DNA from 3 places in the Pantoea sp. X-Soil-MYKO-1785 genome. Region 3 is predicted to be linked to each of the others. Evidence: predicted binding sites of a transcription regulator. Region 3 holds the regulator's gene; each other region holds the start of a gene.

What was found. Region 3 encodes CRP, which controls carbon source genes, mostly activating them, when cyclic AMP is high. Its sites were predicted from a motif close to ATGTGANNNNNNTCACAT; they were not measured.
Positions count from the first base shown of each region.
Region 1: a site for CRP is predicted at 2,332-2,349, ahead of AC6I8D_RS03325 (iron-containing alcohol dehydrogenase). Genes of this name have one in related genera too.
Region 2: a site for CRP is predicted at 5,504-5,521, ahead of deoC (deoxyribose-phosphate aldolase). Genes of this name have one in related genera too.

Region 1 covers NZ_AP036000.1:748,983-756,973, reverse strand. The annotation lists gene AC6I8D_RS03335 (D-threonate 4-phosphate dehydrogenase) at 1-957, opposite strand, end outside; gene dtnK (D-threonate kinase) at 950-2,272, opposite strand; gene AC6I8D_RS03325 (iron-containing alcohol dehydrogenase) at 2,459-3,610, shown strand; gene AC6I8D_RS03320 (dihydrodipicolinate synthase family protein) at 3,619-4,503, shown strand; gene AC6I8D_RS03315 (sodium:solute symporter family protein) at 4,717-6,132, shown strand; gene AC6I8D_RS03310 (sialidase family protein) at 6,134-7,324, shown strand; gene AC6I8D_RS03305 (SDR family NAD(P)-dependent oxidoreductase) at 7,333-7,991, shown strand, end outside.
Region 2 covers NZ_AP036000.1:3,485,787-3,493,777, forward strand. The annotation lists gene mrdA (penicillin-binding protein 2) at 1-861, opposite strand, end outside; gene deoD (purine-nucleoside phosphorylase) at 1,076-1,789, opposite strand; gene deoB (phosphopentomutase) at 1,819-3,042, opposite strand; gene deoA (thymidine phosphorylase) at 3,138-4,466, opposite strand; gene deoC (deoxyribose-phosphate aldolase) at 4,533-5,312, opposite strand; gene AC6I8D_RS16510 (TatD family hydrolase) at 5,597-6,409, opposite strand; gene AC6I8D_RS16515 (patatin-like phospholipase family protein) at 6,406-7,455, opposite strand; gene AC6I8D_RS16520 (DUF1328 domain-containing protein) at 7,681-7,842, opposite strand; gene osmY (molecular chaperone OsmY) at 7,944-7,991, opposite strand, start outside.
Region 3 covers NZ_AP036000.1:3,814,628-3,822,618, forward strand. The annotation lists gene AC6I8D_RS18150 (hydrolase) at 1-31, shown strand, start outside; gene AC6I8D_RS18155 (YheU family protein) at 36-254, shown strand; gene AC6I8D_RS18160 (phosphoribulokinase) at 316-1,185, shown strand; gene AC6I8D_RS18165 (OsmC family protein) at 1,662-2,066, opposite strand; gene crp (cAMP-activated global transcriptional regulator CRP) at 2,370-3,002, shown strand; gene AC6I8D_RS18175 (YccS/YhfK family putative transporter) at 3,060-5,135, shown strand; gene argD (bifunctional acetylornithine/succinyldiaminopimelate transaminase) at 5,137-6,357, opposite strand; gene AC6I8D_RS18185 (aminodeoxychorismate/anthranilate synthase component II) at 6,439-7,014, opposite strand; gene AC6I8D_RS18190 (putative adenosine monophosphate-protein transferase Fic) at 7,056-7,649, opposite strand; gene ficA (FicA/YhfG family antitoxin) at 7,639-7,809, opposite strand; gene ppiA (peptidylprolyl isomerase A) at 7,909-7,991, opposite strand, start outside.

The sequences.
Region 1 (7,991 bases), 3.1 Mb from region 3:
GATAGAGATCGCCATGCTCTCAGACTTCGCTTTACCTGTCCAGGCGATATCAAACGCCGTGCCGTGGTCCGCCGAGGTGCGGATAAACGGCAGGCCCGCAGTGATGTTCACTCCGTCGTAGAATCCCAGCAGCTTCAGCGGAATGTGTCCCTGATCGTGGTACATCGCCACCACCATATCGTACTGCCCTTCCTGACATTGCAGGAATACCGTATCCGGTGGACAGGGGCCCGACACCGTGATGCCCTGTGCTTTCATCGCCGCAATCGCCGGCGCAACCGTAGTGATCTCCTCATTGCCAAACAGGCCGTTTTCCCCAGCGTGCGGATTAACGCCCGCCACGGCGATGCGCGGCTGGGTGAAGCCGACCCGACGCAGGAAGGTGTCCGCCATGCCGATCACCGTCTCTATGCGAGCACGGCTCAGGGTATCGAGGAATTTACGCAGCGCAATATGAGTGGTGACGTGGATCACCTTCAGCTTATCGGTATAGAGCACCATGGCGTAATCCTGGGTGCCGGTCAGGTGCGCCAGCAGTTCGGTGTGACCCGGATAGAGATGACCCGCCGCGTGCAGCGCCTCTTTATTCAATGGCGCAGTGGCGATAGCCTGCACCTCGCCCGCCAGCGCCAGTTCGGTGGCGCGTTTCACGCAGCGCCATGCCAGATCACCCGCCTGTTTCTGCACCACGCCGGGCTTCAGCGCCTCAGGATCGGCTAACGGTTCATCAATCACGTTAATGATGCCGGGCGCAAAGTGGGCCGATGCCACCCGATCCACGATCCGCAGTTCCGCCTGTGGCGTAATGTTCATCGCCATAATCCGCCGCAGCGTTGCGGCACAGCCGACCACCACCGCCGGCACGCCATTTAATTCGCCTTCCGACAGCGACTTGATAATGATTTCCGGGCTGATGCCCGCCGGATCGCCCATGGTGACCGCAATAATTTTACTCACTCGACTTCTCCTCAATAAAACCAATGGCTGCTACCAGGGTGTTTTCATCACCAAAGCCACCGGCTTTGGTCATCACCGGCAGGGTAAATTCACTGTTAAGCAGAACCCCGTGCGGCACACAGCCCGCCACCAGGCCCTGAATCTGAAATCCGCTGGCACCTAACGCCTGAGCGACGGCAATCGCCACGTCGCCGCCAGACAGATAGAGCGCATGCGGCAGCTGGCTGTTACACAGCGTGCGGGTTATCTCGCCCAACAGCTGACAGATCGCCTCGCCCAACTGCTGGCGCGTCAGCTGAAACTGCTGGCAGAGCGTCTCAACCTCATGCCGCTGTGAAGCATGCTGACAGGTGCGGATCACCGTATGTCGTCCCTGACGCAGCGCCGTCGTGGCTTGTCCCAGCCAGTCCGCCGCATCGGGCCAGGTGGGCTGGCAGAACAGCTGACGGATATCAACATCCACCACCGTCACCTGCCGCTGGGTCGCCAGCGTGGCGATCTGCTGCTGTGCGCGGCTGCTCATCGAGCCGATAACCGCCAGTACCGGTCGTGCTGCGTGGACACCTGCGTCAGCCGCCGTACCGCTAACTCTCTTTTCCGCCGATGACGACGGCACAGGCCGGGCGGCGAGATGGCGGCCCAGGGCCTCGCTTAAGCCTGCCGCCCCCACCAGCAGCGGCTTTTCACTCAGCCGTGCCGCTGCTGCCATCAGGCGGGCCAGATCAGCGTCATTTTCAGCATCGACCACCAGCACGCCGCGGGCCGCCGTTAAGCGCTGATCGAGCCGATCGCTGCGCAGGGTGGCGAGATCGATCCGATCTCCCTCAATATGCAGCTGCTGCAGCACGCTGGCGCTGACAATCGGGGTTTTGGGATCGCTGGCAAATTCGGTATCCGTCAGCAAACGATCGCCAAGCCAGACCTGACCGGCACGCGTGGTGCGACCGAGGTGCGGAACGGCCGGCGCCACCAGCGCCAGACGTTTACCGCTGGCTGCCAGCGCCGCCCGCAGTTCGGCTGCGACGTTGCCCCGCAGCGTGGAGTCGATCTTTTTAAACAGCCAGCCCTGCGCAATCTGTGGGCCGTAGTGGCCCACCGCCTGAGTGACCCGCTCTGCCGCCAGTGCCGGCGTGACTGCCCGGCTGTCGGTGCTGATTACCCAGACATCCGCCACCTCACTGCCCGCCGGCGTCGTCGGGCTGAACAGCACCTGCACCCGGGCACCAGCCTGCGCCAGCCCACTGCCTGCATCATTGGCCCCGGTAAAGTCATCGGCGATGACCACTACCGGGGTTTTCCACCATGACGAATTCATCGTCTCTCCTGTCAGGCTATTGCCGCTGCAATTGATTATATTCAATCATGATTGATTATATGTGAGCAAGATCAAATTAATCGAAATCGATATGCCCTATAAAATGAGCCACAGGAAGGGGATTACGTCAGCATTACTCTGAGCGATATCAATCATTGCTTCAGACAATACCAACAAGGGTGTGAAATGAATATCAACAGCACGGTGATCAGCGGCTACCAGGCGTTGAACGACATGCGCTATCTGCTGGACGGCATCACGACAGCGTTAGTGGTAACCGATAACAACATTGAGGCCATTCCCGCCGTGCAGGCGCTGGTGGGGCAGCTCCGGCAGCAGTTCCCCGGCCTCAGCGTGGTGAACAGCGTTCCGCCAGAGCCGAGCCAGCATGATGTGGCGGCGATTGTCAGCGCGCTGCCGCCGCAACAGGTTGAACTGGTGATTGGCATCGGCGGCGGCAGCGTGCTGGATGTCGCGAAGCTGCTATCAGTGCTGTGCGCTGGCGATGCACCGTCACTGGATGCGCTGCTGGCAGGCGAGAAACCGCAGCGCCGCGTCCGCTCGCTGTTGATTCCGACCACCGCCGGCACCGGCTCGGAAGCTACGCCGAATGCGATTCTGGCGATTCCAGAGAAACAGACCAAAATCGGCATTATTTCACCGGTGATGCTGCCCGACTGGGTCGCGCTGGTGCCGGAACTCACCACCAGCATGCCGCCGCATATTGCTTCATCCACCGGGATTGATGCGCTGTGCCATCTGATTGAGTGTTTCACCGCCACGGTCGCCAATCCGGTAAGCGATAACTATGCGCTGATCGGCTTGAAGAAGCTGTTCGCCAGCCTCGAAACCACGCTACGTGAACCGCACAATTTAGCGGCGCGACTGGAGATGCTGTGGGCCTCTTATTACGGCGGAGCGTCGATTGCTCACGCCGGGACGCACCTGGTCCACGCCATGTCCTACCCGCTCGGCGGCAAATATCATCTGCCGCACGGCGTCGCCAATGCCATTCTGCTGGCCCCCTGCATGCGCTTTGTCCGGCCCGCGGCGGTGAGCAAATTTGCTCAGGCTTACGATCTGCTGCCCGAGGCTGATACCGGATTAAGCGAGGAGCAGAAATCTCATGCGCTGGTCGATTATTTCAGCGCGCTGGTTCAGCGCCTGCAGCTGCCGGCCAGCCTGGAAGCGCTGGGCATCAGCCCGGATCACCTGCCCTATTTAGTCGATGCGGCGCTCGACGTGCAGCGCCTGATGAAAAACGTGCCGATGGCCGTGACGGCGGACGATGTCCGTGCGGTCTACCTGACGCTGTTTCCTTCTCACCCGGCGCAATGAGGATTGTCATGAACAAAAAAATAACCGGCGTCCTGACCGCCATCGTTACCACTTTTGATCGCGACGGTGAGTTTAATCCGGCTGCCCAGCGTGAGCAGGTGCGACGCCAGCTCGACGCCGGTAACGGCATTTTCTGCGGCGGCACCAACGGAGAGTTCTTTGTGCTGAACCAGCAGGAAAAAATCGCGGTCACTGAAACCTGCGTCGATGAAGTCAACGGCCGCGCGCCGGTGGTGGCGCACATTGGCGAGATATCAACCCGTGAAACCATCCGCCTGGGTAAGCAGATCGCCAGGCTGGGCATTGATGCCGTCTCGGTGATTACACCCTGGTTCGTGCCGTTAAAGCAGCAGGAGCTGATTGCGCATTATCACGCCGTTGCGGACGCGCTTGAGGTGCCGCTGTTCCTTTACAACATCCCTGCGCGTACCGGCAATACTCTGCAGCCTGACACCGTCAGGACGCTGGCAGCACATCCGAACATCATCGGTATCAAAGATTCAGCCGGCAGCTACCAGAGCCTGAGCGGCTTCCTGCAGGCTGCCGACGGCATCGATCATTTCGATGTGCTGAACGGTCCCGACTCGCTGATTCATCAGGGTTTCGTCGATGGCTGCTCCGCCTGCATTTCCGGGCTGGCAAACGTGGCACCTCAGGCGATCAACGCCATCTGGGCGCAGTTTAACGCTGGCGATATTGCCGGTTCGTATCAGGCGCAGGAGCGCGTCACCGGTTTACGTACCGATCTTTATAGCATTGGCTTCTCCCCTGCCGCGGTGAAAAAGGCGGTCAGCCTGCTGGGCTTTGACGTCGGTGACAGCCGCTATGCGGTGCAGTTCAGCGCCGATGAGCAGCAGCTGATCCGCCAGATCGTTAATCAGTACCTGCAGTAATCGCCAGCAGGGCGGATGCCCTGCGTCTTCGGCAGGACCGGGGTGAGGTCCTGAAACGACACCGCGAACCGCTTGCGGCTGGCACCAATGACCGATCACCTTTTGGCGTGTCGTCAGCCTGCCCTGCCGGGGAACGACCATCATCTTTGTATCCTACCGGTCAGATGAGAACGAACCTGATGGTCGCCATCTGCCAGAACAATCGAGGTCATGATGAAAGCATTTTCAACTGAGAGCACCCTGCTGATCGTCGGCATGGTGCTCGCCTATATCCTGTTTACCACCTGGCTGACCTGGCGGCTGCGCAGCAAAAGCAGCGGTGACTTTATGGAAGGGTCACGCGCGATGCCGGCGTTTATCGTCGGCGTGATGCTGATGTCTGAATATATCGGCGCGAAGTCGACCATTGGCACCGCCCAGGCAGCCTTTGAGGATGGCTTTGCCGCCTCGTGGTCAGTGATTGGCGCGGCGATCGGCTTCCCGCTGTTTGGCCTTATCCTGGTGAAACGCATCTATAACACCGGCAAAATCACCATTTCGGGCGCGATTGCCGAGAAATATGGCACCTCGACCAAAAATATCATCTCTCTGATCATGATCTATGCGCTGCTGCTGGTGAACGTCGGCAACTACATCAGCGGCGCAGCGGCCATTTCAACCGTGCTGAAAATCGACCTGACGCAGGCAGCCTTTATTACTGCGGTGGTCAGCACCTTCTATTTTGCCTTCGGCGGAATGAAAGGGGTCGCCTGGGTCACCCTGCTGCACAGCGCGCTCAAGTATGCCGGGATCCTGATAATCCTGTTCGTGGCGCTGAAGATGACCGGCGGTGTAGCACCCATGATTGAAAAAATGCCGGCGTTCTACTGGACGTGGGATGGTCACGTCGGGGCCAGCACCATTGTGGCGTGGCTAATCGGGACGGTCGGTTCGATCTTCTGTACCCAGTTTGTGATCCAGGCGATCTCGTCAACCAAAGATGTGAAGTCCGCGAAGCGTGCCACCTGGGTCGCCTTCTTCTTCTGCCTGCCGATTGGTCTGGCGATGGCGCTGATTGGCGTGGCGGCGAAATTTGCCCATCCGGATATCAACAGCCTGTATGCGCTGCCGGTGTTTCTGCAGGATATGTCACCGTGGCTGGCGGGCATTGTCACCACCTCACTGGTGGCGTCGATCTTCGTCAGCGTTGGCACCGTGGCGCTGGCGATCGCCTCGCTGGTGGTGAAAGACTTTTACGTGCCCTACCGCAATCCGACCCCGGAGCGTGAATTTAAGATGACGCGCTGGATCTCGATCGCCATCGGCTTCTTCCCGCTGCTGTTCGTGTTGTTCTTCCCGGAAGTGCTGAAGCTGTCATTCTTTACCCGCGCCATTCGTCTGTCGATTACCGTGGTGGCGATCATGGCGTTTTACCTGCCGTGGTTTAAAAGCACCCGCGGCGCCAATGCCGGTTTGATCGGCGCCTGTCTGGCGACCTCAGTGTGGTTTATCCTCGGTAACCCCTTCGGCATCGATAATATGTACGTGGCGCTGGCGACGCCGGCGATCATCATGGTGATTGACCGCTGCATTCCGTCACGCCAGCCTCAGCCCAATACGCAACGCAATGCACAAAACAGTGGAGCCTAATATGACTCAGGAAACCGTCACCGTCGAACGCACCGGCCAGCTGGCGCCGCATCCGCAGGATAGCGCGCAACAGGTGGCGATGCTGCCATCGCCCTGCCCGCAAAATCATGCTGCCAATCTGCTGCCGCTGCCCAATGGCGACCTGCTCTGCGTCTGGTTTGGCGGCACCCAGGAAGGTATCGCCGATATCTCGATCTGGTGTTCGCGGCTGGCAGAAGGTAGCTCTCGCTGGAGCGAGGCGCAGAAACTGTCAGACGATCCGGGCCGTTCAGAACAAAACCCGGTGCTATTCCTCGATCCGGATCAGGTGCTGTGGCTACTGTGGACCGCGCAAAAATCGGGTAATCAGGACACCGCGATTGTGCGCTATCGCCAGTCGCACGATCTGGGCCGCAGCTGGGGCGCTATCGGCACGCTGCTGGATAAGCCAGGCACCTTTATCCGCCAACCGGTGGTGGTGCTGCCCAACGGTAACTGGCTGCTGCCGGTGTTTTACTGCCTGACCCGGCCGGGTGAAAAGTGGGTCGGCAGTTATGATATCAGTGCGGTAAAAATCTCTGAGGACAAGGGGCAGAGCTGGCGTGATGTTGCGGTCCCGGACAGCACCGGCTGCGTTCACATGAACGTTACGCTGCTGGATGACGGCACGCTGCTGGCGCTCTATCGCAGCCGCTGGGCCGATCATATTTACCAGAGCCGCTCCGTCGATCAGGGCGAAAGCTGGAGTGCCCCGCAGCCGCTGTCGCTGCCTAACAATAACTCGTCGATTCAGGTCACCACGCTGCGCAATGGTCATCTGGCGCTGGTGTTTAATGCGATGAGCGCGGAAGGCGCGAGCGAGCGGCGGCTGTCGCTGTATGACGAAATTGAAGATGAGGATGATGAGGTGGCTGTCGCCGCCCAGCCAGTGGCACACGGCGCGCGAACGGCCTTCTGGGGTGCTCCGCGCGCGCCCATGACGCTGGCGATTTCGCCTGACGGCGGCAAAAGCTGGCCGCTGCAGCGTAATCTGGATGAAGGCGATGGCTACTGCATGACCAACAATTCACAGCAGAAGCTGAACCGTGAATTCTCTTATCCGAGCATTAAACAGGGGGCCGGTGGCGAACTGCATATTGCCTACACCTTTTACCGTCAGGCGATCAAGTATGTACGCGTTGAAGAGTCGTGGGTGGCGGGAGGTCGCGCGTGATAGACAATATGGCGCTGATCACCGGTGCCAGTTCAGGCATCGGTCAGGCGATTGTCGACCGCTTGCTGGTAGAGGGCTGGCAGGTAATCGGCCTGAGTCGCTCGGCGCTGACGCGGCAGCATCCGGCCCTGCAGAGCTATCAGGTGGATATCAGCGATGCCGCCGCCCTGCAAGAGGTGTTAGCTCAGCTGCCGGTGCCCCAGGCGCTGGTGCATGCGGCGGGCATGATGCAGACTGCGCCGCTGGGTGAACTCGATCTCAACGCCAGCGCACGCTTATGGCAGCTGCATGTCGCAGCGGCGGAGCAGCTGGCTAATCACTGCGCGCCACGGATGACCAGTGGCGGCAGAATTGTGCTGCTGGGCAGCCGCACCTCAGGCGGAGCGGCAGGACGCAGTCAGTATGTGGCGACTAAAGCCGCGATGATCGGGATGGTGCGCAGCTGGGCGGCAGAACTGGCACCGCGCGGCATTACCGCCAATATTGTGGCGCCTGGCGCAACCGACACGCCGATGCTGCAACAGCCGGATCGGGCCAGCTCACCGCCGAGGTTGCCGCCAATTGGCCGTTTTATTCAGCCGCAGGAAGTGGCCGGGCTGGTGCATTTTCTGCTCACCCCTGCCGCGGCGGCGATGACCGGACAGCAGCTGGTGCTGTGTGGCGGGGC
Region 2 (7,991 bases), 330 kb from region 3:
GCTGGGACTGGAAACCATCGCCAGCACCGAACCGTCACGCGGGTCCTCAATCAGCAGCGCTGCTCGCTGGCCGGCCAGCAGGCTTTCGGCGTACTGCTGCAGATGCAGATCCAGCGTCAGGGTGAGGTTTTTCCCGGCCACCGGCGGCACCTCTTTCAGCACCCGCACGATGCGGCCGTGGTTATCCACTTCCACTTCCTGATAGCCCGGCTTACCGTGTAGCAGAGTTTCGTAATAGCCTTCAATGCCCTGTTTACCGATGTTGTGGTCAGCGGCGTAGTTCTCGGCGATGCCTGCCGCATTCAGCCGTTTGTAGTCGTTATCGTTGATTTTCGACACATAACCGAGCACGTGCGCCAGATCGGCACCGTAGGGATATTCACGATCCTGATAAACTTCGATACTGGCACCGCTAAAACGAAACTGGTTAACCGCGAAGCGGGCCACCTGCTCCTCGCTCAGCTCCTCTTTCAGCACCACCGGCTTGTAGCGGCTGGTCTGTTTTAACGCATGCTGGAAGGTTTCAATCTCATCAGGTGTCAGGTCAAGGATCGGCGTCAGCGCCCGCAGCGTGGCCTGCATATCGGTGATTTTATACGGCGTCAGAGTGATGGCGTACCAGCTGACGTTGCGTACCAGCGGAATGCCGTTGCGGTCATAAATCAGCCCGCGCGTCGGGGCGATGGGGATCATTTTGATGTCGTTCTGGTTGGATCGGGTCTGATAGTAGCTGTGGTCGCGCACCTGCAGGCGATACAGATTCACAGCAAGAACAGTGAAGCAGAGACAGACCAGAGCGAAAGCTACCGTCGCGCGACGGGCAAACAGTTTCTCTTCAGCGTCGAAATTACGAAAATTCATCAGGCAGCATTATCAGGCGGTTATTTATTATTTGTTGTTCCGCAACATGATAAAGCGCGATCGCCGGGGCACCAGCGCGAAGATGCACAAGCCTGGCGAAAAGTGTGTCATTTGATGTGAATGTTACAGGACGGATAAGGCGAAGAAGATCGGGTCCTCCTCATCAGAAGAGGACCCGGCAGGCTGCAGGCGGTAACGTTACCCGCCGGATGGATTAATCCCCCAGCAGCACCGACTCCAGCGCAATTTTAATCATGTCGTTGAAGGTGGTCTGACGTTCAGCGGCAGTGGTCTGCTCGTGAGTACGGATGTGGTCCGATACGGTGCAGATGGTCAGCGCTTTAGCACCGAACTCTGCCGCCACGCCGTAGATGCCAGCCGCTTCCATCTCTACGCCGAGGATGCCATATTTTTCCATCACATCGAACATCTGCGGATCCGGGGTGTAGAACAGATCGGCGGAGAAGATGTTACCGACGCGGGCTTCAACACCCAGATTTTTGGCTGCATCGACGGCGTTACGCACCATGTCGAAATCAGCAATCGCCGCGAAATCGTGATCTTTGAAACGCATCCGGTTTACTTTGGAATCGGTGCAGGCACCCATACCAATCACGATGTCGCGCAGTTTAACGTCTGCACGGACCGCGCCACAGGAACCTACACGAATGATTTTCTTCACACCGAAGTCGGTGATCAGCTCTTTGGTGTAGATCGAGCAGGAAGGAATGCCCATGCCGTGGCCCATTACCGAGACTTTACGGCCTTTGTAGGTGCCGGTGTAGCCCAGCATGCCGCGCACATTGTTTACTTCAACCGGGTTTTCCAGGAAGGTTTCTGCAATGTGTTTCGCACGCAGCGGGTCGCCCGGCATCAGAACGACGTCAGCGAAATCACCCATTTCGGCATTAATATGCGGAGTTGCCATTGTTACTTTATCCTTGTTAAATCGCTGGGTTACAGCATGTTCTTGCCATAGTCCATGTCGGACAGGCCAAAATAGTGTGCAATTGTCTGACCAATATCGGCGAAGGTTTCGCGATAACCGAGTGAACCCGGCTCAACTTTCGGTCCGTAAATCAGAATCGGAATGTGCTCACGGGTGTGTTCGGTGCCTTGCCAGGTCGGATCGCAGCCGTGGTCAGCGGTCAGGATCAGAATGTCATCCTCGCCCACCAGCTCCATCAGCTCCGGCAGGCGACGGTCAAACAGTTCCAGTCCGCCAGCATAACCGGCGACATCACGGCGATGTCCCCACGTCGAGTCGAAGTCGACAAAGTTGGTGAAGACAATCGAGTGATCCGGCGCGATTTTCATCTCCTGAATGGTGGCGTCAAACAGCGCATCCAGACCGGTCGCTTTGACCTTTTTGGTGATGCCCTGCTCAGCGTAGATGTCCGCGATTTTACCCACCGAAATCACCTGACCGCCCTTCTCATCCACCAGCTTTTTCAGCATGGTGGCTGACGGCGGCTCAACCGCCAGATCGTGACGGTTACCGGTACGTTCGAAGTGACCGGCTTTGTCGCCGACAAACGGACGGGCGATAACGCGGCCGATGTTATAGCCGCCTTCCGTCAGCTCTTCGCGGGCGATTTCGCACAGCGCATAGAGGCGATCCAGGCCAAAGGTCTCTTCATGACAGGCAATCTGGAATACCGAGTCCGCAGAGGTGTAGAAAATTGGCTTGCCGGTTTTCATGTGCTCTTCACCCAGCTGATCGAGAATCACCGTCCCCGATGAGTGGCAGTTACCGAGGTAGCCCGGCAGCTCAGCGCGCTGCACCAGCTTATCGAGCAGTTCCTGCGGGAAACTGTTCTCCTGATCGCTGAAGTAGCCCCAGTCAAACAGCACCGGAACCCCGGCGATTTCCCAGTGGCCTGACGGCGTATCTTTGCCTGACGAAATTTCGCTGGCGTAAGCGTAAGCGCCGGTGATCTTCGCGTTCGGGTCGAGGCCCGCCGGGAAGCGGCCGGTCGAAAGCTCTGCGGCCTTACCCAGACCCAGCGCGGTCATATTAGGCAGATGTAAGGGCCCTTTACGGCCTTTGTCCGCTTCACCTTTGAAACAGGCTTCAGCAATGTGACCAAGCGTATCTGAACCCGCGTCACCGAATTTATCGGCATCTTTACTGGAGCCGATCCCGAAGGAGTCGAGAACCATAATAAAAGCACGTTTCATGCAAGTCTCCTGCGCAATGGCGCGTGACAAGTCAAAAAAAAGCGATCAGATCAGTATACCCGAATGCGTTGCCGCTGGCACCGATTACTGCCCGATTAACTGACATCGCTCACACGACGATAAACCACTGGCGTAGCGGCTGGCGCGCTATCGCCGATCACCAGCGCGGCTTTGACCGCAGCGGCAGCCTGTTGCCACTGCGCTTCGTTGCTGGCGTGGATTATCGCCAGCGGGCGCTGCGCATCGGCGCGTTCACCGAGAGTGATCATTTCGCTTAAGCCAACGCTGTAATCGATGCTGTCGCTGGCACGCTGGCGTCCACCGCCCAGTGCCACGACCGCCAGACCAAGCGCCCGGGTATCCATGCTGCTGACAATGCCAGGCTGGTCGGCATAGACCGCCTTGCTCAGCGTCGGCGCAGGCAGATAAGCATCGTAGCGCTCGACAAAATCGGCCGGCCCGTTCTGCGCCGCCACCATGCGGGCAAAAACCTCTGCCGCCCTGCCGTTATCCAGCACCTTCATCAGCTGCTGGCGCGCTTCTGTCTCATTAGCCGCCAGCTTGCCGGAAATCAGCATTTCGCTGCACAGCGCCAGCGTCACTTCCAGCAGGCGCGGGTTGCGCTGTTCACCGGTCAGGAAGCGCACCGCTTCCCGCACTTCCAGTGCGTTTCCGGCTGACGAAGCCAGCACCTGGTTCATATCGGTGAGCAGTGCGGTGGTCTGGCAGCCGGCTCCGTTGGCTACGCCAACAATCGACTGCGCCAGATCCTCGGAGGCTTCATAGGTTGGCATAAAGGCGCCTGAGCCTACTTTGACATCCATCACCAGCGCATCCAGCCCTTCCGCCAGTTTCTTTGCCAGAATCGAGGCGGTAATCAGCGGGATCGAGTCTACGGTGGCGGTAATGTCACGCGTGGCGTAGAAGCGTTTGTCGGCCGGAGCCAGTGAGTTGGTCTGGCCGATAATCGCCACCCCGACCTGTTTGATGATCTCCCGGAAGCGGTCATCGCTGGGGAAGATGTCAAAGCCCGGAATCGCTTCCAGCTTATCCAGCGTGCCGCCGGTATGACCGAGGCCACGGCCGGAGATCATCGGAATATAACCACCGCATGCGGCCACCATTGGTCCGAGCATCAGCGACGTGACATCGCCAACGCCGCCGGTCGAATGCTTATCCACCACCGGCCCATTCAGATTGAGCGATTTCCAGTTCAGCACGGTACCGGAATCACGCATCGCCATGGTCAGCGCCACGCGCTCAGGCAGCGTCATGTCATGAAAATAGATGGTCATGGCCAGCGCGGCAATCTGGCCTTCAGAGACGCTGTTATCACGAACACCGTTGATGAAGAAACGGATTTCAGCCTCAGTCAGCGCGTGACCGTCACGTTTTTTGCGAATAATTTCTTGTGGCAGGAACAAGGTAGCCCCCTTGGCTCAGGGAAATGCGGTGTGACAGAGGCGGTCAGTGACCGCCACAGGATGAGTTTAATAACCGGCTTTGCTGGTCTCGCTCTGATGACCCAGAGTATTCAGCAGACTCGCCAGCAGGCTTGATGCGCCAAAGCGGAAGTGACGCGCATCGGCCCATTCTGCACCCAGCGTATCTTCCGCCAGTTGCAGATAGATGGCGGCATCTTCAGCGGTGCGTACGCCACCCGCCGGTTTGAAACCGACCTGCTGGCTGACGCCTTTATCACGGATGACGCTCATCATGATCTGCGCCACTTCAGGCGTGGCGTTGACCGGGACTTTACCGGTAGAGGTTTTGATGAAGTCAGCACCGGCATCAATTGCGATTTCAGACGCCTGACGGATCAGCGCTTCCTGCTTCAGTTCACCGGTTTCAATAATCACTTTCAGCAGTACGTTGGCCTCAGCACAGGCGGTCTTACAGGCTTTCACCAGATCAAAACCGACCTGACTGTTACCGGCGATTAGCGCGCGGTACGGGAACACCACATCCACTTCATCGGCACCGTAGGCGATAGCGGCGCGGGTTTCAGCCAGCGCAATCTCAATGTCGTCATTGCCGTGCGGGAAATTGGTCACCGTGGCGATGCGGATCTCTGGCGTACCCTGCTCACGCAGCGTTTTACGCGCAATCGGAATAAAGCGCGGATAGATGCAGATGGCTGCGGTGTTACCCACCGGGGATTTTGCCTGATGACAAAGTGCGATCACTTTTTCGTCAGTGTCGTCGTCATTCAGGGTGGTTAAATCCATCAGTTTCAGGGCACGCAGGGCTTGCTGTTTGATATCGGTCATGAGGCTCTCCAAAGGATCGGGGTGCGATCCACCGGCTGGCCGGCGGAATGTTATAATAATAACACCGTCAGTCGGCCTGTTATGTGCCAGCAGTCACATCGGAATAAGAAAATGATGCAATTATGCCACGCTTACCGTGATCAGAATCGCATTTAACGCCGTTAACAGCCCATTATACGCCAGTCAGCGAAATGTTACTATTATCACATTTAGTGGCGCGGACCGGCATAGGTTGCAGGTATAGGTTGTGGGCATAGGTTGTGGGCATTAGTTGAGAGCATAGTTTAAAGCTTAGCGGGTTCATTACGAATGGCGGGAAAAGCGGGATCGAGCTGAAATAACTGCTGGCTGTTACGCCACAGCGCCCCGGCAATCACTTCAGGTGGCTCGTCGCGCAGGGTGCAAAGCGTCTCCCATACCTGGCGCGCCCGTTCAGGTCGGTTAGGCTGGCCCTGAAAGCCTTTTAACGGCATATCCGGTGCATCCGTTTCCAGCAGCAACGAGGAGAGCGGCAGTTGTGCCAGCGTCTGGCGGGTTTTGCTGGCGCGCTCATAGGTGATGGTGCCGCCGACGCCAATCGCATAGCCGAGCTTAATAAACGCCTGCGCCTGTTGCAGACTGCCGGCGAAGCCATGTACCACACCACGACGCGGCAGATCGTGGCGACGCAGATGCTGGGCCAGTTTGTCATGGGTGCGACGCGAGTGCAGGATCACCGGCAGATCATAGCGTTTCGCCAGCTTAAGCTGAGCATCCAGAAAGCGTTGTTGCTTATCAAACTGCGGATCGTCGCGATAAAGATCCAGCCCGATCTCACCGATCGCCACCAGCTTAGGCGGTCGCTGCTTAAGCCTCTGCTCCAGCTGATCGAGATGCGCTTCCTGATGTGCTTCTATAGCGATCGGATGCAGTCCGAGCGCGGCGTAGAGCGCAGCATGTCCGGCCGCCAGTTCGCACACCCGGCTGAAGCGGCTGGCATCGATCGCCGGGATGATGATCTTCTCGACGCCAGCCGCCGCAGCCCGCGCCAGGCTGGCAACGGTATCGCCCTCAAACGGCGGGAAATCAAAATGACAGTGGGTATCGATAAACTTCATGCCAGCGATCCTTTATCGTAATCAGCATCATTATCCGCCAGCGGCGGCGTAATAATCTCGCGGTTGTCCGGCGCATTGGCCACCGGTGCCGGCGGCGTGACGATACGAGGCGTGATGGGCTCTGCGTCGCTTAACCACTGGCCCAGCGTGGCGAGGAAATAGCGGCCGCAGCGCCGTCCAAGATGGTAATCCTGATTCAGTGACGAAATACGGCTGCCGAGCGCGCTGCTGGCCAGCACATGCGGTGGAAAGATCTCTATAATCCGTAAGTCACCGGGCGGATTTTCAATAAACTGCTGAATTTCCCGGTAGCTTTTTTCATGGTGATTGAGCACGTTAATCATCGGCTGAAAGGCACCGGCGCTTAGCCAGCGCTCCATCCGCTTAATCCATTTCGGCGTATAAAACATCTGAGAAGGCACGGTGCGGATCACCACAATGGTGTCTGCGCCACGGCGCGCCGCTTCCCGCACCGGAATCGCATCGCTGATGCCGCCATCCAGATAGCTAATCCCTTCAAGATTGACGCCAAGCCGGTAGAAGCCGGGAATGGCGCTGGAGGCTTTAATCAGCTCCAGCCAGTTGTCCGCCGTGGGGGTGAAATAGCCGGGCGCATAATCGTCGCTGCGGCAGGCGCACATATAGAACTCAAGCCCGCGCGAGAACATTTTTTCAGCGTGGGTCATCGCCAGTGGAAATTCACTGCGGGTGGTTTCCACCAGCCAGTCGAGATCGATCAGATTACCGCCGCGAACAAAACGCAGCGGATCAAAAAACAGTTTATTGGTGGTGTAACGGGTGATCACGCGGCGGGCATAGCCTGGCTGGCCGCAGACAAACGCCGAGAGGTTTTGCGCGCCCGCAGAGGTGCCGAGCAGCAGGTGAAACGGATTAAATCGGGCACGCTGAAATTCATCAAGCACCCCGGCGGTGAAAATGCCGCGTTGACCGCCGCCTTCACAGACCAGCGCAATTTTATGCGATTTGAAAGGGGTCAGCGCAAGAGGTTCAATGGCGCCGAGCGTAACAGGAATGCGAATACCCACTGTGTGAACCTCAGATGGGGTTCCGACGGGCAGGCTGATGGATGTTAACGTCTATCCAGCAGCATTCCGGAGAACCAGTCATACAATCCTTTAGCCGGACAGCCCGCGCAGGGGGGCTGCCCATGTAGCCGTGTGAAAAAATCCCGCTTCTCACTGATCTGGCTACAGATGACTGGTCTCCGCTTTATGCTTACTTGCTTTGCATTAAACTGCAGGACTCATCGGCTAAAGCTTTTTACGGCCGGTAAACAGGCTGATGAGGAACAGAATAATACCAACAACGAAGACAACTTTAGCTGCCCATGCTGCTGTACCTGCTAAACCACCAAAACCTAACGCTGCAGCAATCAGTGCGATCACCAGAAAAATAATGCCCCAACGAAACATAAGCCTCTCCTTACCCTATTGAAAATCGAACTGCTTATTTCATCCCCGGATGGGTATCTTTTATCCGTGCGGCCGGCAGTGACGCGACCGCACGGTTACCATTAAGATTTAACCGTCAGGTCATTCTTAACGCTTTTCACGCCTTCAAT
Region 3 (7,991 bases):
CCAGTGGATTGCCCCTTTTCTGGAAACCTAACGTTGTGATTATTCCCTGGCAACAGGTCTCACCTGAGACGCTTGAAAATCTGATTGAAACTTTCGTACTGCGTGAAGGCACCGACTACGGCGAGCAGGAACGCAGCCTGAACGAAAAAGTGGCTGACGTGCGCCGCCAGCTGGAAACCGGCGAAGTAGTGCTGGTGTGGTCGGAACTGCATGAATCGGTCAATATCATGCCGCGCAAAGAATTTCGCGGCTGATGCAGCCAGCGGCAATTCATGTTAACAATGCGCATGACCCGATTTCACAGGGAGCTTTTTTATGTCAGCACGCCATCCGATAATCGCCGTCACCGGTTCCAGCGGCGCGGGGACCACCACCACCAGTCTCGCGTTCCGTAAAATTTTTCAGCAGCTTGATCTGCACGCTGCCGAACTGGAAGGCGACAGTTTCCACCGCTTCACCCGGCCTGAAATGGATATGGCGATCCGCAAGGCGCGCGATTTAGGCCGTCATGTCAGCTATTTCGGTCCGGAAGCCAATGACTTTGGCTTACTGGAGCAGAGCTTCAGGCAGTATGGGCTCGACGGCCAGGGCCAGTCGCGTAAGTACCTGCATACCTATGATGAAGCGGTGCCGTGGAATCAGGTGCCGGGCACCTTTACGCCGTGGCAGCCGCTGCCGCAAAACACCGATATCCTGTTTTACGAAGGACTGCACGGTGGCGTAGTGACCGCCCAGCATAACGTGGCGGAACATGTCGACCTGCTGGTAGGCGTGGTGCCGATTGTTAACCTCGAGTGGATTCAGAAGCTGGTGCGTGACACCAGCGAACGCGGCCATTCGCGTGAAGCAGTAATGGATTCGGTGGTGCGTTCAATGGAAGATTACATTAATTTCATTACGCCACAGTTCTCGCGCACCCACCTGAACTTCCAGCGGGTGCCGACGGTCGACACTTCGAATCCGTTTGCCGCCCGCGCGATTCCGTCACTGGATGAGAGCTTCGTGGTGATCCATTTTCAGGCGCTGGACGATATCGACTTTCCTTATCTGCTGGCGATGCTGCAGGGATCGTTCATTTCGCATATCAATACGCTGGTGGTGCCGGGCGGGAAAATGGGGCTGGCGATGGAGCTGATCATGGGTCCGCTGGTGAAGCGGCTGGTGGAAGGCAAGCGGATAGAGTAAGAGGCCAGCAAAAACCGCTCTGAGAGCAGATGTCTTTAACAAAGATAGTAAAACTGGCTTTCCTGCGGCTAAAGACTTACCCCTGGGCAGGCTTCAGGGAGCATACACCTTTCGCAAAGACGCAAAACCGCTATCCCTGGCAGGCTCAGCGCGGGCCATCCCTGGCCCGCGATGCTTTGCTACAGGCATATGCTCCCTTCGCTTCACGTCCGACAACCGCATCCGGTTTCAGGAAGGTCGCTACAGACAAACCCTGGGCAGAAAGAATCTGGCAGCAATAGATAAGTTCAACACGCAGGGAACCGGGTCAGAAGAGGAAAGCGTCCCGCGCCAGGGACGGCGCGGGTCGAGCGGCCAGGGATTGGCTTAAGCGACTTTCCGATCTGACCCGGTTCCCTGCCCAGGCACAGTCTTAAATCAACCTGCATCAGATACTGGAAGTGAAGTTAGCAGGTCTGCAATGACCCTTGCGGCTATTACAGTTCGATCACTTCATAGCTGTGGGTGATGGTGACGCCTTTACCCAGCATGATAGCGACCGAGCAATATTTTTCAGCAGAAAGATCCACCGCGCGTGAGACCGCCTTATCCTGTAGCGCTTTGCCGCTCACGATAAAGTGCAGGTTGATGTGCGTAAAGATTCGCGGCGCTTCTTCACGACGTTCTGAGGTCAGTTTCACTTCACAATCAGCCACATCGTTGCGACCTTTTTGCAGAATTGAAACCACGTCGATGGCGCTGCATCCGCCTGCCGCCATCAGCACCATCTCCATTGGGCTGGGCGCTTTATCACCCGAATTGCCATCCATTAACACCTGATGACCGGATGACGACTCACCGAGGAATGTCAGTCCTTCTACCCATTTCACTCTTGCCTGCATGATTTTCGCTCCAGAATATGCGGTTTTGCCGTCAGAGTACGCTTTCGCCTGGTAAACAGCAATCCAGAGAAATCCGCTGTTAGCTGAAGCGAGACAACAGAAGACAGTCGGCAAAAGCTGTGCTACAAACAGTGCTGAAAATATTTTTCGTCACCTGATGGCGAAGCCGGGAAGAATGATGCGCACTGCGCCGAATGCAGCCCGAATAATTTCCTGTAAGGGAAACGCTTGAAGCTTTCATCGCCTGACAGGGAAAACTGCCCCCTGTATTTTGGGCACGATTACAACAGAGGATAATAGCGAATGGTTCTCGGCAAACCGCAAACAGACCCTACACTCGAATGGTTCCTGTCCCATTGCCATATTCACAAGTATCCATCCAAAAGTACGCTGATTCATCAAGGTGAAAAAGCTGAAACGCTTTACTACATCGTGAAAGGTTCCGTTGCGGTTCTGATCAAAGATGAAGAAGGCAAAGAGATGATTCTTTCTTACCTGAATCAGGGCGATTTCATTGGCGAGCTTGGCCTGTTCGAAGAAGGTCAGGAGCGCAGCGCCTGGGTACGTGCGAAAACCGCGTGCGAAGTGGCGGAGATTTCCTACAAGAAATTCCGTCAGCTGATCCAGGTTAACCCGGATATCCTGATGCGACTGTCGTCGCAGATGGCGCGTCGCCTGCAGGTTACGTCTGAAAAAGTGGGTAACCTCGCTTTCCTCGACGTGACCGGACGCATTGCTCAGACTCTGCTTAACCTGGCGAAGCAGCCAGACGCCATGACGCATCCCGACGGCATGCAAATTAAAATTACTCGTCAGGAAATTGGCCAAATCGTTGGTTGTTCACGTGAAACCGTGGGCCGTATTTTGAAGATGCTGGAAGATCAGAATCTGATCTCTGCACACGGCAAAACCATCGTCGTTTACGGCACCCGCTAATTCCTGTCACCCACGGCGTGATGGCAACATCGCGCCGTTATTGTTTGTGTTGGGCCGATGTGGCGTCGAATTATTTACCATCCTGAAGTCAACTACGCCTTGCGGCAAACCCTGGTGCTCTGTCTGCCCGTGGCGCTGGGCTGGCTGGCTGGCGACCTGCAAAAAGGTCTGCTGTTCTCGTTAGTTCCCGCCTGTTGCAATATCGCCGGTCTGGATACCCCGCATAAACGCTTCTTCAAACGCCTGATTGTCGGCGGCAGCCTGTTTGCGCTCGGCAGCTTCCTGATTCAGTGGCTGACGCAGCACGCCATTCCGCTGCCGCTGATTCTGTTCGCCTTGCCGTTGCTGCTGGGGGTCACCGGCGAAATCAGTCCGCTACACGGCCGCCTGCTGCCCGGCACCCTGATCGCCGCCATCTTCACGCTGAGCCTGATTGGCCGTATGCCGATCTATGTGCCGCCGCTGCTCTATATCGGCGGCACGCTATGGTATGGGCTGTTTAACTGGTTCTGGTTCTGGCTGTGGAAAGAGCAGCCGATGCGTGAAAGCCTGAGCCTGATCTACCGCGAACTGGCCAACTATTGCGATGCCAAATATACCCTGCTGACCCAGCTGACCGACCCGGAAAAGGCCCTGCCGCCGCTGCTGGCGCGCCAGCAGAAAGTGGTCGATATGATCACCACCTGTTACCAGCAGATGCACATGCTTTCCGCCAGCCGGGATCACAGCCATAAGCGGCTGACCCGCGCCTTTCAGGTGGCGCTGGACCTGCAGGAACACATCTCGGTCAGCCTGCATCAGCCGGAAGAGGTGCAGAAACTGGTGGAGCAGAGCCATGCCGAAGCGGTGATCCGCTGGAATGCCCAGACTATTTCGGCCCGCTTACGGGTGCTGGCGGATAACATTCTCTATCACCAGTTGCCGGATCGTTTTGGCATGGAGAAGCAGCTCAGCGCGCTGGAAAAAATTGCCCGTCAGCATCCTGATAATCCGGTGGGGAATTTCTGCCTCTATCACTTCAATCGTATTGCGCGGGTGCTTCGCACCCAAAAGCCGCTCTATCAACGTGACCTGATGGCCGATCGCCAGCGCCGTCTGCCGCTTTTGCCGGCGCTGCGCAGCTACCTGTCGTGGCGTTCATCGGCGCTGCGCACCGCCGGTCGCTTTGCGGTGATGCTGATGCTGGGCAGCGCGCTGGCGCTGTTTTTCAACATTCCTAAGCCGTACTGGATTCTGATGACCATTATGTTCGTCAGCCAGAACGGCTACGGTGCCACCCGCGTCCGCATCCAGCACCGGGCGCTGGGCACGTTTGCCGGTCTGGTGATTGCGGCTGCCACCTTACGCCTGGCGGTGCCGGAGTCGCTGGTGCTGCTGATCATGCTGCTGATCACCTTTATCAGCTACCGGTTTACCCGCCAGTTTTACGGCTGGTCGATGATTGGTTTTACGGTGACGGCGGTCTACTCGCTGCAGCTGCTGTCGCTGAACGGGGCGCAGTTCCTGCTGCCACGCCTGATGGATACGCTGATGGGTTGCCTGATCGCCTTTGGCGGAATGCTGTGGCTGTGGCCGCAGTGGCAGAGCGGCTTACTGCGGCAGAACGCCCACGACGCACTGGAAACCTATCAGGATGCGCTACGGCTGCTGCTGGGGGCGGAACAGTCGCCGGAGAAACTGGCGTACCAGCGGATACGGGTCAATCAGGCGCACAATGCGCTGTTTAACTCCCTGAACCAGGCGATGCAGGAACCGGCTTTCAACGCTCAGTACCTCAAAGATATGCGTCTGTGGGTCACCCACAGCCAGTTTATTGTTGAGCACATCAATGCAATGACGATTCTGGCGCGCGAACACACCATGCTGACCGCCTCGTTAGCTGAGCGCTATCTGCAGTCCTGCGAAATTGCGCTGCAACGTTGTCAGCAGCGGCTGGAATATGACGGTGCCAGTTCGCAGGTTAACCTGCTGGATGAGGTAGAAAATATTAATGAAGGGCCGGTGACAGTCGTCGAACAGCATGTGCGCCGTATTCTGGATCATCTGAGCGTGATGCACACCATTTCTTCTCTGGCGTGGAGCCAGCGACCGCAACATGGCCGCTGGCTGATCAGACGGTTACGCAAAAACTAAATCAGCCGCTAATCACCTTGCCGACGGCGGCGGCGAAGCGGCGCATGCCCTCTTCGATGTCGGCGGGTTCGATGATCAGCGAAGGTGCAAAACGCATCACGTCGGTGCCGGCCACCAGCACCATTACCCCTTCTGCGGCTGCCGCATTGAGGATATCGCGCGCCTTGCCGCTATGCTGAGGCTTCAGCGCCGCGCCAATCAGCAGGCCTTTGCCGCGAATATCACTGAACAGATCGTACTTCGCATCAATCGCCTGCAGCGCGCTGACAAATTGCTGACGCCGGACGCTAACGCCTTCCAGCACCGCCGGGGTATTGATAATGTCCAGCGCGGTCTCGGCAATGGCGCAGGCCAGCGGATTGCCGCCGTAGGTGGTGCCGTGCACGCCAGGCGCCATGGTAGAGGCGATCTCATGGGTGGTCAGCATGGCGCTGACCGGGAAACCGCCGCCCAGTGCTTTGGCCGAGGTCAGAATATCGGGCTGCACGCCATAGTGCTCATAAGCAAACAGCTTGCCGCTGCGTCCCATACCGCTCTGGACTTCATCCAGCACCAGCAGCGCCTGATATTGATCGCACAGTTCACGCAGCCCATGCATAAATTCTTCGGTTGCGGGCACCACGCCGCCCTCGCCCTGAATCGGCTCAACCACGATAGCGCAGGTGTGATCGTCGATAACCGCCTTAACCGCAGCCAAATCATTGAACGGCACGTGGACGATATCGGCCGGTTTGGGGCCAAAGCCATCAGAATATTTTGGCTGTCCGCCAACTGTTACGGTAAACAGCGTCCGGCCGTGGAAAGCGTTGTGGAAGGCGATAATCTTACTTTTGAACGGACTGTGACGTTTGCAGGCGTAATAGCGTGCCAGCTTAAACGCCGCCTCATTCGCTTCTGCACCGGAGTTGGCGAAAAACACCCGCTCAGCAAAGGTGGCGCTGATTAACTTGCTGGCGAGACGCAGCGCCGGTTCGTTGGTGAAGACGTTACTGGTATGCCACAGCGTTTCGCCCTGGCTTTTCAGCGTTTCCACCAGCGCAGGATGGCAATGGCCGAGCGCGGTCACGGCGATGCCGCCCGAAAAGTCGATATACTCTTTGCCCTGCTGATCCCAGACGCGGCTGCCCTTGCCTTTCACCGGCACGAACTGCGCTGGTGCATAAACAGGCAAAATAACGTTATCGAACGTTTCCCGTGTGACCGCAATTTTTTCGGCTGCCATTAGTGACCCCATTTGAATGATCGTTGTACTGCCGTGAAATAATAATCACAAAATATGCATAAAAAATCACTTAAAGGCAAACTATTGCGACAGGAAGTTGCGCAGCAGCTGGTGTCCCTGCTCGCTGAGAATGCTTTCAGGATGGAATTGCACCCCTTCCAGCGCCAGAGTTTTATGGCGGATCCCCATGATTTCGTCGGGTTGACCGTCACGCAGGCTCCAGGCGGTGACTTCAAAGGCGTCAGGCAGCGTATCGCGTTTTACGATCAATGAATGGTAACGGGTGACGGTAAGTGGATTATTCAGCTGGCGGAACACGCCGCTGTTGCTGTGCTGAATCAGCGAGGTTTTACCGTGCATCACCTGACGGGCGCGCACCACCTCGCCGCCCCACGCCTGAGCAATCGCCTGATGTCCGAGGCAAACGCCCAGCACCGGCAAACGTCCGGCAAAGTGGCGAATCGCCGCCAGTGAAATACCGGATTCGTTGGGAGTACAGGGTCCCGGGGAGATCACCAGATGGGTCAGCGGCAGCGCATCCATTTGCTGCAGGGTGATGGCATCGTTGCGCACCACCCGAACCTGCGCGCCCAGCTCGCAGAAATATTGATAAAGATTCCAGCTAAAGGAGTCGTAGTTGTCGATCAGCAGCAGCATGACTAATCCAGAGTGGTTAACAGCGCCGCTATTCTACGCGGTTACGTCGGCTCGCTCACCACTTTCGCAAATACCTGCTCCAGCGGCTGCAGGTCGCCGGCAACGCCTGCCTGATTCGCCGCCCGCCAGCTTTCGGCATCGGTCGCCTCCCATGCCAGCAGATAACCAGCATGCAGCGCCAGCTGCTCGAAAAAGATGCGTTGCGCCCGGCCATTTCCTTCCCGGAAAGGATGCAGCACGTTGATTTCACAGTAGTAGTGGGCGATACGCTGTACAAAGGCATCACGCGGCAGGTCGGCGAGGCCGTTTTCCTCTTCCAGCGCCGCCATCAGCGCATTGCCCTCTTTTTCGATATATTCGAAATGGCAGAACGGCGTCTCGTCGCGCCAGATATCGATGGTGCGCAGCTCACCGGCCCAGCTGTAAACATCCTGGAACAGGGTACGATGAATCAGCCGCAGCCACGGCAAGCCGGCATTACGCGGGCCCAACTCCAGCGTCGCCAGACGAGCCGCACTGAAGCTCAGTTCCGCTTTACGCAGCTGGACAGCGTCGTGAATATCGAGCAGGTTCTTCAGCACGTTGTCGTTATGCCACAGGTAGGGATCCTGGCTGACCGCGATATTAGAGACCATATTGCCTCCTCAGCGAAGCCAGTCGTGCCGCCGCCTCGTCGCCTTTTACCGCAGATTCATTGTGACTGAAGCCTTCCAGCCGACAGCTGGCCTGATAGCTGGCGCTGCGCCGCTGTTGCCACAATGTGGCCTTTTGTTTCTCGGTGAGTTTGTTCGCCATGCCGCCTCCTGCTCAGGTTTTTGCCCTAAGTATAAGAGCATTTTCTGGCTTTGCCGGAGTGGGGAAAGCGCCGCCATCGACAGATGACGGCCTGAAGCGTTAAGGCAGAACTTTAGCGGAGAGGATAACTACCGGTTTAGACGGGACATTCTGGTAAGGACCGACATCTTTGGTCGGTACCT